Regions from separate parts of the Streptomyces sp. NPDC004126 genome, predicted to be linked through region 2. Evidence: riboswitches for the same ligand, from Rfam matches in the RefSeq annotation. Region 2 holds a riboswitch; the other holds the start of a gene.

Region 1 (5,773 bases), on a different contig from region 2:
CGGCGTCGTGTTCAGCGCCACCGTCCAGGCCTCCGGCGCCGGCACGGTCCGGTTCCACTGGGACCGGCCCTCCGGAAAGCTGCCGGGGACCCTTACGTTCGGTGACGACGGCGCACCCAGGACCGCCATCAGCCTGGGCACCATACCGACGGGTGCCACCACGGCCACCCTCACCCAGAAGTTCGTGGTCGACAGCGGCCCCTCGAAGGGCAAGTCGGAGCAGTTCACCGCCAATGTGACCTGCAAGAAGTAGCACCGCCGCAGCACGACGTCCCCGCCCGTTGAGCCACGGGCGGGGACGTCGTCACGTCGAACGGCGGGCCGGGACTAGAAGTCCTCGTCCAGGTCGACCGTGCCCTCCACGGCGACCTGGTAGGCCGACGGGCGGCGCTCGAAGAAGTTCGTCAGCTCCTGGACGCCCTGCAGCTCCATGAAGGAGAACGGGTTCTGCGAGCCGTACACCGGCGGGAAGCCGAGACGCACCAGGCGCTGGTCGGCGACGCACTCCAGGTACTCGCGCATCGAGTCGGTGTTCATGCCCGGCAGGCCGTCACCGCACAGGTCGCGGCCGAACTGCAGCTCCGCCTCGACGGCCTCCTTCAGCATGTCGGTGACCTGCTGCTGGAGCGCGTCGTCGAAGAGCTCCGGCTCCTCCTTGCGGACCGTGTCCACGACCTCGAACGCGAAGTTCATGTGCATGGTCTCGTCCCGGAACACCCAGTTGGTGCCGGTCGCCAGACCGTGCAGCAGGCCGCGCGAGCGGAACCAGTACACGTACGCGAAGGCGCCGTAGAAGAACAGGCCCTCGATGCACGCGGCGAAGCAGATCAGGTTCAGCAGGAAGCGGCGCCGGTCGGCGGCCGTCTCCAGCCGCTCGATCTTCTCGACCGAGTCCATCCACTTGAAGCAGAACTGCGCCTTCTCGCGGATCGACGGGATCTCCTCGACCGCGTCGAAGGCCGCCGCGCGGTCGTCCGGGTCGGGCAGGTAGGTGTCGAGCAGCGTCAGGTAGAACTGGACGTGCACGGCCTCCTCGAACAGCTGGCGCGACAGGTACAGGCGCGCCTCCGGGGAGTTGATGTGCTTGTACAGCGTCAGGACCAGGTTGTTCGAGACGATCGAGTCGCCCGTCGCGAAGAACGCGACCAGACGGCCGATCATGTGCTGCTCGGCCGGCGTCAGCTTCGCGAGGTCGGCGACGTCGGAGTGGAGGTCGACCTCCTCCACCGTCCACGTGTTCTTGATCGCGTCCCGGTAGCGCTCGTAGAAGTCCGGGTAGCGCATCGGGCGGAGCGTGAGCTCGAAGCCCGGGTCGAGGAGGTTCTTCTTCTCGGTGGAGCTCATTACTGGCAGGCCTCGCAGGACTCGGGGTTCTCAAGGGAGCAGGCCAGCGCCTCGGCGTCGAGGGCCTGGGGCAGCTGGGCCGGGGTGGCGGCGGCCGGGACGGCGGCGGCGGCGCCGGACGCGGCGCGGGCGATCTTCGTCGCCGGGCGGGAGCGCAGGTAGTAGGTGGTCTTCAGACCCTGCTTCCAGGCGTACGCGTACATCGAGCTGAGCTTGCCGATGGTGGGCGTCTCCAGGAACAGGTTCAGCGACTGGCTCTGGTCCAGGTACGGCGTACGGGCCGCCGCCATGTCGATCAGGCCGCGCTGCGGGATCTCCCACGCCGTGCGGTACAGCTCGCGGATCTCGGCCGGGATCCAGCCGAAGCCCTGGACGGAGCCGGAGGAGTCGCGCAGCGCCTCGCGGGTCTGCGCGTCCCACACGCCGAGCTGCTTGAGGTCCTCCACCAGGTAGCCGTTGACCTGGAGGAACTCGCCGCTGAGGGTCTCGCGCTTGAAGAGGTTGGAGACCTGCGGCTCGATGCACTCGTACACGCCCGCGATCGAGGCGATCGTCGCCGTCGGGGCGATGGCCAGCAGCAGGGAGTTGCGCATGCCGCTCTTCGCGATCCGGGCGCGCAGGGCCTCCCAGCGCTCGGGCCAGTGGCGCTCGGTCTCGTAGTGGTCCGGGTGCAGGACGCCCTGGGCGGTACGGGTCTCGGCCCAGGCCGGGAGCGGGCCGGAACGCTCGGCGAGGTCGCAGGAGGCCTCGTACGCGGCCAGCATGATCCGCTCGGAGATCTTCGTGGACAGGGCCTTCGCCTCGGCCGAGTCGAAGGGCATGCGCAGCTTGAAGAAGACGTCCTGCAGACCCATCGCGCCCAGGCCCACCGGACGCCACTTGGCGTTGGAGCGGCCGGCCTGCTCGGTCGGGTAGAAGTTGATGTCCACGACGCGGTCGAGGAAGGTCACGGCGGTGCGGACGGTCTCGTCCAGGCGCGCCCAGTCCATCTCCCCGTCGGCGACGAACGCGCCGAGGTTGACCGAGCCGAGGTTGCAGACGGCCGTCTCGGCGTCGTTGGTGACCTCGATGATCTCGGTGCAGAGGTTGGAGGAGTGGACGACGGTGCCGGGCAGCGCGGTCTGGTTCGCGGTCCGGTTGGAGGCGTCCTTGAAGGTCATCCAGCCCTGGCCGGTCTGCGCGAGGGTGCGCATCATGCGGCCGTACAGGTCGCGGGCCGGCATGGTCTTCTTGGCGAGGCCGGCCGCCTCCGCCTTGACGTAGGCGGCGTCGAACTCGTCGCCGTAGAGGTCGACCAGCTCGGGGACGTCGGCCGGGGAGAACAGCGACCAGTCGGCGTCGGCGTTCACGCGGCGCATGAACTCGTCCGGGATCCAGTGCGCGAGGTTGAGGTTGTGCGTACGGCGCTGGTCCTCGCCGGTGTTGTCGCGGAGCTCCAGGAACTCCTCGATGTCCGCGTGCCAGGTCTCCAGGTAGACGGCGGCGGCGCCCTTGCGGCGGCCGCCCTGGTTCACGGCGGCGACGGAGGCGTCGAGGGTCTTCAGGAACGGCACGATGCCGTTGGAGTGGCCGTTGGTGCCGCGGATCAGCGAACCGCGGGCGCGGATGCGGGAGTACGAGAGGCCGATGCCGCCGGCGTGCTTGGACAGGCGCGCCACCTGGTGGTAGCGGTCGTAGATCGAGTCCAGCTCGTCCAGCGGGGAGTCCAGCAGGTAGCAGGAGGACATCTGCGGGTGGCGGGTGCCGGAGTTGAAGAGGGTGGGGGAGGACGGCAGGTAGTCGAGCCGGCTCATCAGGGTGTAGAGCGAGGCGACTTCCTCGACGGCCTGGACGCTCTCGTCCTCGGCCAGGCCGCAGGCCACGCGCAGCATGAAGTACTGCGGGGTCTCGATCACCTGGCGGGTGATCGGGTGGCGCAGCAGGTAGCGGCTGTGCAGGGTGCGCAGGCCGAAGAAGCCGAAGCGGTCGTCCGCGCCCTCGGCGAGCGCGTGCTCGACCAGCGCGTTCAGGCGGGCGGCGTGGGCGGCGACGAACTCGGCGGTGCGGTCGGCGATCAGGCCCTCGCGGTGGCCGACGGCGACGGACTCGGCGAAGGAGGTCGAGCCCTGGCCGGCGGCCTCGTCGGCCACGGCCAGCGTCAGCAGGCGGGCGGCGAGCCGGGAGTAGGCGGGGTCCTCGGAGATCAGGCCCGCCGCGGCCTCGGTGGCCAGCCCGCGCAGCTCGGCCTCGTCGGCGGAGGCGCTGCGGCCGCGCAGGGCGGCGGCGGCGACCCGGCCGGGGTCGGTGTCGGGGAGGTCGGCGGTCAGCTCGGTGAGAGTACGCAGCAGCGCGGCCCCCGGGCCTTCGGTGGTGTCGCCAGAAACGGACTCGGCGCGCGGTGCGGAAGGCGCGATGGTCACGGCGGGAGCTCTCCCTCGCTCGGCCCGGTCGTCGGCGGATCGGGGCGCGGGGAGGCGCATGCGGGCGCGACGGGGTCGCGTACTCGCCGCATGGCGTCCACCGGCCCAACCGCGAGGCCCGGACGTGTCGGCACCCGGTTCGGTCGACCCGGGCGCACTGTCGGCAGGTCCTCGGACTTTTCATACCGTTGCGGGACAGTTCCGGATTCACACCGGATTCCCCTGCGGCGACAGCGAGGATGAGCATACATGTGGGGGGCCGCCCGTGCGCGACCCACCACATGTTGTGTCGGCGCGGCTACAGCTCCAGACGGTAGGTCAGTAGTTTCAGGGCCGGAACGGGCGACCAGTCGAGCCCGGGAGTGCGTACGAAGCCCAGCCGCTCGTAGATCCGCTGGGCGCCCAGCATGGCCGGCTGGGTGGACAGCACCAGGGCCGTGACGCCCAGGGCGCGGGCCCGTTCGGCGCAGGCCCGCACGAGGGCCTGCCCGACGCCCTTGCCGCGCGCCTCGGTGGCCACCGCGAGCATCCGGAACTCGGCCTCGCCGGGTCCGGCCACGTCCGCGAGCCGGCTGCCGGGTGCGGCGAACGTCACCCCGCCGAGCACCCGGCCGTCCTCCACGGCGACGAGCACCTCCCCGTCACCGGCCCGGCCGGCGACGTCGCGCAGGACGTTCAGGTAGCGGTCGTCCTCGTTCTGGTCGAGCAGCCCGTCCCCGGTGTAGGCCTGCCCGGTGATCTCGCCGAGCCGGGCGTATTCGTCTTCCCTTGCCGTCCTGATCTCGAAGTCCATGCCGCCGAGTGTGCCGGACGGGTGTCAGCGGTCGGCGCTATCGTCGGAGACAGCACCGTCGAGGAAGGCGAGCGAGGCATGACCCTCATGACTGACCATCCCCACATGACGACCGAGGACTTCGAAGCCGTGGCGCGCATAGCGGCCCGCGAGCGGGTGGGGACACGGCTGGAGTTCATCGACGGGGTTATCAGGAGCAAGGCCATGCCGGACGGCGACCACCAGATGATCATTCAGTGGCTCACCCGGATCTGCTTGCAACATCGGCCGGAGCTCTGGCTGCACGCGGGGCAGTGCATCAAGGCCCAGGAGTACCGGACGGGCCGGGCCATTCCAGACGGAGTGCTCGCGCCGTCCCAGGCGTTCGTCGGGCAGGGGGACTGGGTAGAGCCCGAGCCGATCCTCATGGCCGTCGAGGTGACCTCCTGGGACTCCGACACGGTGCGCCGGGACCATGTTGAGAAGCCGCGCGCCTACGCGGAGACGGGTATCCCCGTGTACCTGCTGATCGACCGGGCGAAGTGCGAGATCTCCGTCTACAGCCAGCCCAACGGCCGCCGGTACGAGAGCATCCACATCGTGCCCTACGGCATGGAGATCGCCCTTCCCGACCCCGTCGGCATCACGCTCCAGACCGAGGTCCTCAAGGACTGGGTGCGCTGACCCGCGCACGACGAAGGGCCCCGCCGATACGGCGGGGCCCTTCGTCGTCCTTCAACAGCAGCGGAAGCCCTCGCGGGGGTCCGCCTCGCGGGCGTCCGTGCGGGCCCGCTCGAAGGCGCGCCGGGTCAGGACCTCGGCGTCCGGGTCGTGCGAGCGGGTGTGCGCCACGTAGCGGTCGTACGCGGCCTCGCCGGAGAACTCCCGTACGTAGAACCGGGCCTTCGCCAGCGCCCCGCGCACCCCGCTCACGCGACCGGCTCCTTGGCCTTGCCCCCGCTCCCGTCGAGGCCGGCGGCCGCGAGCTCGGCCTTCTCCTCGGCGGTGGCGATGAGCCCGGCCGGGGCGATGATCTTCGACTCGGTCCACGGCACCTCGGACAGGCTGACCGCAGCCGGGTTCCGGACGGCCTTGAGGCAGACCCGGGCCGCGTCCACCAGCACGACGATGATCAGGAGTGCGAACAGCGCCGACAGGACCCCGTCGACCGTGGCGTTGGTGACCACGGTGTGCATGTCGTCCATGTTCTTGGCGGGCGGCAGCACCTTCCCGGCGTCGATGCCGGTCTGGTACTTGT
Region 2 (5,773 bases):
CGGTTTCGGGCATGGCCACTTTCGACCGTTCGGTGACGATGCGGACGCTGCCGTGTGCGGAGACGCCGACCCCGCCGCCCATCACGATGCCGTCCATCAGGGCGACGTACGGCTTGGGGTAGCGGGCGATCAGCGCGTTGAGCCGGTACTCGTCGCGCCAGAAGTCCGCCGAGGCGGTGCCGCCGGTGCGGGCGTCCTCGTGGATCGCGCGGATGTCGCCGCCCGCGCACAGGCCCCGCTCCCCCGCGCCCTCGATGACGACCAGTTCGACCGCAGGGTCGACCGCCCAGGCCGAGAGGGCCTCCTCGACACGGAGCACCATGGGGTGGCTGAGGGCGTTCAGCGCCTTGGGGCGGTTGAGGGTGATGTACGCGGCGTGGCCATCGGTGCGCAGCAGGACGGGGTCCTCGCCGGTGGGGTTCTCGTTGGTCATCGCAGGGTCTCCGTCAGTCCGCGCGCGACGATGACGCGCATGACCTCGTTGGTGCCTTCCAGGATCTGGTGGACCCGCAGGTCGCGGACGATCTTCTCGATGCCGTACTCGCTGAGGTAGCCGTAGCCGCCGTGGAGTTGGAGGGCGGCGTCGGCGACCGCGTACCCGGTGTCGGTGGCGAAGCGCTTGGCCATCGCGCACAGGCGCGGGGCCAGCGGATCCCCGGTGTCGAGGGCTTCGGCGGCCTGCCGCACCAGCGCGCGGGCGGCGGCCAGCTCGGTGGCCATGTCGGCGAGACGGAACTGCAGGGCCTGGGCGTCCAGCAGCCTGGAGCCGAAGGCCTCGCGGTCGGCCAGGTAGGACAGCGAACGGTCCAGGGCGCTCTGCGCCCCGCCGAGCGAGCACGCGGCGATGCCGAGGCGGCCGCCGTTGAGGCCGTTCATGGCGATGCGGAAGCCCTCGCCCTCGGCGCCGAGCCGCCGGTCCGCAGGGACGCGGACGCCGTCGAGGATCACCTGGCGGGTGGGCTGGGCGTTCCAGCCCATCTTCCTTTCGTTGGGACCGAAGGAGACCCCCGGATCCGCACGCTCGACGACGAATGCGGAGATCCCTCCGGGTCCCGGTTCACCCGTCCGTGCCATGACCACGTAGAGGTCCGAAGCACCGGCGCCCGAGATGAACTGCTTCACCCCGGTGAGCACGTAGTGGTCGCCCTGCCGCTCCGCGCGGGTGCGCAAGGCCGCGGCGTCCGAGCCCGCGCCGGGTTCGGTCAGGCAGTAGCTGCCCAGGGTCGTGGCGGAACAGAGGCCCGGCAGCCAGCGCTCGCGCTGGGACCGGTCGCCGTAGCGGTCGATCATCCAGGCGACCATGTTGTGGATGGAGAGGTATCCGGCGATGGAGGGGCAGCCGGTGGCGAGGGTCTCGAAGACGAGGACGCCGTCGCCGCGGGACAGGCCCGAGCCGCCGTGGTCCTCACGGACGTAGACACCGGCGAGGCCGAGGGCGGCGGCCCTGCGGATGACGTCGACGGGAAAGTGCTTGTCCTGGTCCCAGGCCACGGCGTGCGGGGCGAGCTGCTCCTGGGCGAAGTCGAGGGTGACTTCGGCGAGGGCGAGCTGGTCCTCGGTGAGGGTGGTGGTCACGGCGATCACCCCATCGTCGGGATGGTGAAGCTCGCGCCCTCCTTGACCCCGGAGGGCCAGCGCGAGGTGACGGTCTTGGTGCGGGTGTAGAAGCGGATGGAGTCGGGGCCGTGCTGGTTGAGGTCGCCGAATCCGGACTTCTTCCAGCCGCCGAAGGTGTGGTAGGCGACGGGCACCGGGATGGGCACGTTGACGCCGACCATGCCGGTGTTGACGCGCCGGGTGAATTCGCGGGCGGTGTCCCCGTCGCGGGTGAAGATGGCCACGCCGTTGCCGTACGGGTGCTCGCTCGGGAGGCGGAGCGCCTCTTCGAAGTCGGCGGCCCGTACGACGGTCAGCACCGGCCCGAAGATCTCCTCGCGGTAGACGCGCATCTGCGGGGAGACCCGGTCGAAGAGGGTGGCGCCGGCGAAGTAGCCGTTCTCATGGCCGGGAAGCGTGAAGGGGCGGCCGTCGACGACGAGTTCGGCCCCCTCGTTGACGCCGATGTCCACGTAGCGGTTCACCCGGTCCAGGGCGTCGCGGCTGACCAGGGGGCCGAAGTCGGCATCGGGGTCGTCCGAGCGCCCGATCCGCAACGTGCCGATGCGCTCCTTCAGGGCGGCGACCAGTCGGTCCGCGGTCTCCTCACCCACGGGTACGGCGACGGAGATGGCCATGCAGCGTTCGCCGGCAGAGCCGTAGCCGGCGCCGATCAGGGCGTCGACGGCCTGGTCGAGGTCGGCGTCGGGCATCACGATCATGTGGTTCTTGGCGCCGCCGAAGCACTGGGCGCGCTTGCCGTGCGCGGCAGCGGTGGCGTAGATGTGCGCGGCGATCGGGGTGGAGCCGACGAACCCGAGGGCCTGGACGCGCGGATCCTCCAGGAGGGTGTCGACGGCCTCCTTGCCGCCGTTGACCACGTTCAGTACGCCCGGCGGCAGACCGGCCTCCAGGAACAGCTCCGCGAGCCGCAGCGGGACGGACGGATCGCGCTCGGACGGCTTTAGGATGAACGCGTTGCCGCAGGCGAGAGCGGGTGCGGCCTGCCAGAGCGGGATCATCGCGGGGAAGTTGAACGGGGTGATGCCCGCGACCACGCCCAGCGGCGAGCGAAGCGAGTGCACGTCGATGCCGGTGCCCGCGTTGTCGGTGAACTCGCCCTTGAGGAGGTGCGGGATCCCCGCGGCGAACTCGACTACTTCCAAGCCGCGTTGCAGGTCGCCGTGGGCGTCGGCGACCGTCTTGCCGTGCTCGGCCGACAACATCCGGGCCAGGTTCTCCCGCTCGCCCTCGACGAGCTGGAGGAAACGCAGCAGGACGCGGGCGCGGCGCTGCGGGTTCCACTGGCCCCAATCGGCCTGTGCCTCCTCGGCGTTGGCGATGGCGGCTTCGGTATCGGCCCGCCCGGCCAGCGGTACGCGGGCCTGGACGGTGCCGGTGTTCGGGTCGTACACGTCGGCGAAGAGACCGGAGGTGCCGGTGGTGTGCTTTCCGCCGATGAAATGGGTGAGTTCACGGACCATGGGTGCCTGCTCTCGTCAGGTTGGATCCGGGGATGGCACGGCAGACCGGCGGACGGCACCCGGATGGGGGTGCGCCGCCGCGGAAGGCCGTGAGAACTACGAGCGCAGGGAAGTGGTGTGGGTGCGCTCCGCCGGATCACCAGGGTCGTGGGTACAAACCGGTGCCATGCGTGTCTGCTCCATCCTCGTGGACAACACGGAACATCCGCGGCCGGTATCCTGACTCCCGGATCCCCGCGTGCCGCCCGCCTTCCCGACAGCCCTCGTCAGTGGCGTGTGGATGGCAGCACACTCCCCGGTCACAGTGGCGGGACCGTGCCGGTTTCGCACCGGCTTCCCTGCACCGCGGACCTTGTTCCACGAACATATAGTTGGACGTCCTAGTAAGTCCAGACCCGCCACTCGAGTGCGCCTACAGTCGGAGCATGCGCATCGTCTCCCTGCTCCCGGCGGCCACGGACATCGTGGCGGATCTCGGACTCGTCGCCGACCTGGTCGGACGCACCCACGAATGCGACTGGCCGCCCGCCGCGGTGGCCTCCGTACCGGTCGTCACCCGCGCCGAATTCGACGCGGACGCACTCAGCAGCCGGGAGATCTCCGAGGCCGTCGGCGGGTCTGCCCACTCCGGCTCCTCGCTCTACACCCTGGACACCGAAGCCCTCGCCGAGCTCGCACCGGAAGTCCTGCTCACCCAGGACCTCTGCCAGGTCTGCGCCGTCTCCTACGAGAGCGTCACCCGGGCGGTGCGCGTCATGGAAGCCGGACCCCGGGTCCTGAGCCTGGAGCCGAAGACCCTCGACGACGTGCTGGACTGCCTGGTCACCGTGGGTGACCTGCTGGGGGTACGTGAGCGGGCCCTGCGCCGCCGCGCCGAGCTGCAGGGCCGGCTCGCCGAGGTGCGGCGCCGTACGGAGGGCCGGCCGCGGCCCCGGGTGGTGGCCGTCGAGTGGCTCGACCCGCTGTGGCCCGCCGGCCACTGGGTACCGGAACAGATCGCCGCGGCGGGCGGCGAGCCGCTGCTCGCCGAGCCTGGCGAGCACACCGAACCGATGACGTGGGAGGCGGTGCGCGAGGCGCACCCGGACGTGGTCCTCGTCCTGCCGTGCGGCTTCCCGCCCGAGCGGACCCTGACGGAGCTCGGCCTCCTCACGTCGCTGCCCGGCTGGGACGAACTGCCCGCAGTGCGGGCAGGGGAGGTGTGGGTGCTGGACGGCCCCGCGTACTTCAACCGGCCGGGCCCCCGCGTGGTCCGCGGAGCCGAGGTGCTCGCCCACGTGCTCCACGGAGTGCTGGTGGGGGACCCGGTGACCGAGGCGGAGGCGCACCGGCTGGGCTGAGCCGGGTGTTCACCCCCGGTCGCGGGCGACCGGGTAGGGGATGAAGGTGCTGCTGTTCTCGTCGACCGCGAGCGGGCGGCCCAGCGGCGGAACGGCGCGTTGGGGGCAGTCGAGGCGCTCGCAGAGACGGCAGCCCATGCCGATGGGGGTGGCCGCCTCGGCGTTGTCGAGGTCGAGGCCGTCGGAGTAGACGAGCCGGGGCGCGTGGCGGATCTCGCAGCCGAGGCCGATGGCGAAGGTCTTGCCGGGCTCGCCCCAGCCGCCGCGGTGCCGGGTGACCGCGCGGGCGGTCCACAGGTACCGCTGGCCGTCGGGCATGGCGGCGACCTGGACGTGGATGCGGCCGGGCGCGGCGAAGGCCTCGTACACGTTCCACAGCGGACAGGTGCCGCCGGCGCGGGAGAAGTGGAATCCGGTGGCGGACTGCCGCTTCGACATGTTCCCGGCCCGGTCGACCCGGACGAAGGAGAAGGGCACCCCGCGCAGCCTGGGGCGTTGCAGCGTGCTCAGGCGATGGCAGACGGTCTCGTAGCCGATGCCGAAGTGGTCGGTGAGCCGCTCGATGTCGTACCGGAACTCCTCGGCGGCCGAGTGGAAGGCGCCGTACGGCAGGATCAGCGCGGCCGCGAAGTAGTTCGCGATGCCGATCCGGGCCAGACCGTGTGCGGGGGCGCCCTGAGGGAAGTCCTCGGCGGCCAGCCGGTCCAGCTCCGCCCCGTACTCCAGCAGGGCGAGCTGGGTGGCCATCCGGAACGCCTGCTGGCCCGGCCGCAACCGGCCGGACAGGTGCAGGACCCGCGCGCCCGCGTCGAAGTGGTGGAGGCGGTCGGAGTCGGCGGCGAGGCGGAGTCCGTGGTGCTCGGTGAGACGGCGCGACAGCACCCGGACGACCTCCCCGGGGCGGATGCCGATCTCCCGGGCGAGGGCCTCGGCGGCGAGGTCGGTGTCGTGGAGGTAGTTCTGGCGGCGGTAGAAGAACTCCCGGATCTCCTCGTGTGGCGAGCGCGGCGCCGCCGGGCCGCCGTCCCGTCCGTCCGCGGTGTCCGCGAGCCGCTCGGCCAGGAGTTGGCTGCGCCGTCCCAGGTCCAGCAGGACAGCGGCCACGGCCGGCATCCGGGTGGCCAGTTCGGCCAGGTCGGAGGGGGAGACCCGGGCCTCGGCGACCTCGCTCGCCAGGGCCTCGCGCAGGTCGGCGACGAGCCGGCTGGTGTCCCGTTCGGAGAAGAAGCCCGGGTCGACGCCGAACGCCTCGGTCAGCCGCAGCAGGACCGGCACCGTGAGGGGCCGGGAGTCGTGCTCCATCTGGTTCAGGTAGCTCGGCGAGATGCCCAGGACCCGGGCCAACTCGGCCTG

The links. Region 2 has a riboswitch for cobalamin ahead of ACQKM2_RS06840 (CoA-acylating methylmalonate-semialdehyde dehydrogenase). Riboswitches for the same ligand answer to the same signal wherever they lie in the genome.
Region 1: it holds a riboswitch for cobalamin, as region 2 does, so the genes downstream of both, ACQKM2_RS16665 (ribonucleoside-diphosphate reductase subunit alpha) here and ACQKM2_RS06840 (CoA-acylating methylmalonate-semialdehyde dehydrogenase) in region 2, are expected to answer to the same signal.

The regions. Positions count from the first base shown of each region.
Region 1 covers NZ_JBNNPF010000015.1:75,247-81,019, reverse strand. Annotated here, with positions in the region: gene ACQKM2_RS16675 (hypothetical protein) at 1-253, shown strand, start outside; gene ACQKM2_RS16670 (ribonucleotide-diphosphate reductase subunit beta) at 328-1,344, opposite strand; gene ACQKM2_RS16665 (ribonucleoside-diphosphate reductase subunit alpha) at 1,344-3,743, opposite strand; adenosylcobalamin-variant (AdoCbl-variant) riboswitch at 3,901-3,977, opposite strand; gene ACQKM2_RS16660 (GNAT family N-acetyltransferase) at 4,042-4,536, opposite strand; gene ACQKM2_RS16655 (Uma2 family endonuclease) at 4,615-5,199, shown strand; gene ACQKM2_RS16650 (YbdD/YjiX family protein) at 5,251-5,448, opposite strand; gene ACQKM2_RS16645 (carbon starvation CstA family protein) at 5,445-5,773, opposite strand, start outside.
Region 2 covers NZ_JBNNPF010000005.1:51,041-56,813, forward strand. Annotated here, with positions in the region: gene ACQKM2_RS06830 (enoyl-CoA hydratase/isomerase family protein) at 1-433, opposite strand, end outside; gene ACQKM2_RS06835 (acyl-CoA dehydrogenase family protein) at 430-1,575, opposite strand; gene ACQKM2_RS06840 (CoA-acylating methylmalonate-semialdehyde dehydrogenase) at 1,581-3,080, opposite strand; cobalamin riboswitch at 3,273-3,443, opposite strand; gene ACQKM2_RS06845 (cobalamin-binding protein) at 3,506-4,420, shown strand; gene ACQKM2_RS06850 (short-chain fatty acyl-CoA regulator family protein) at 4,430-5,773, opposite strand, start outside.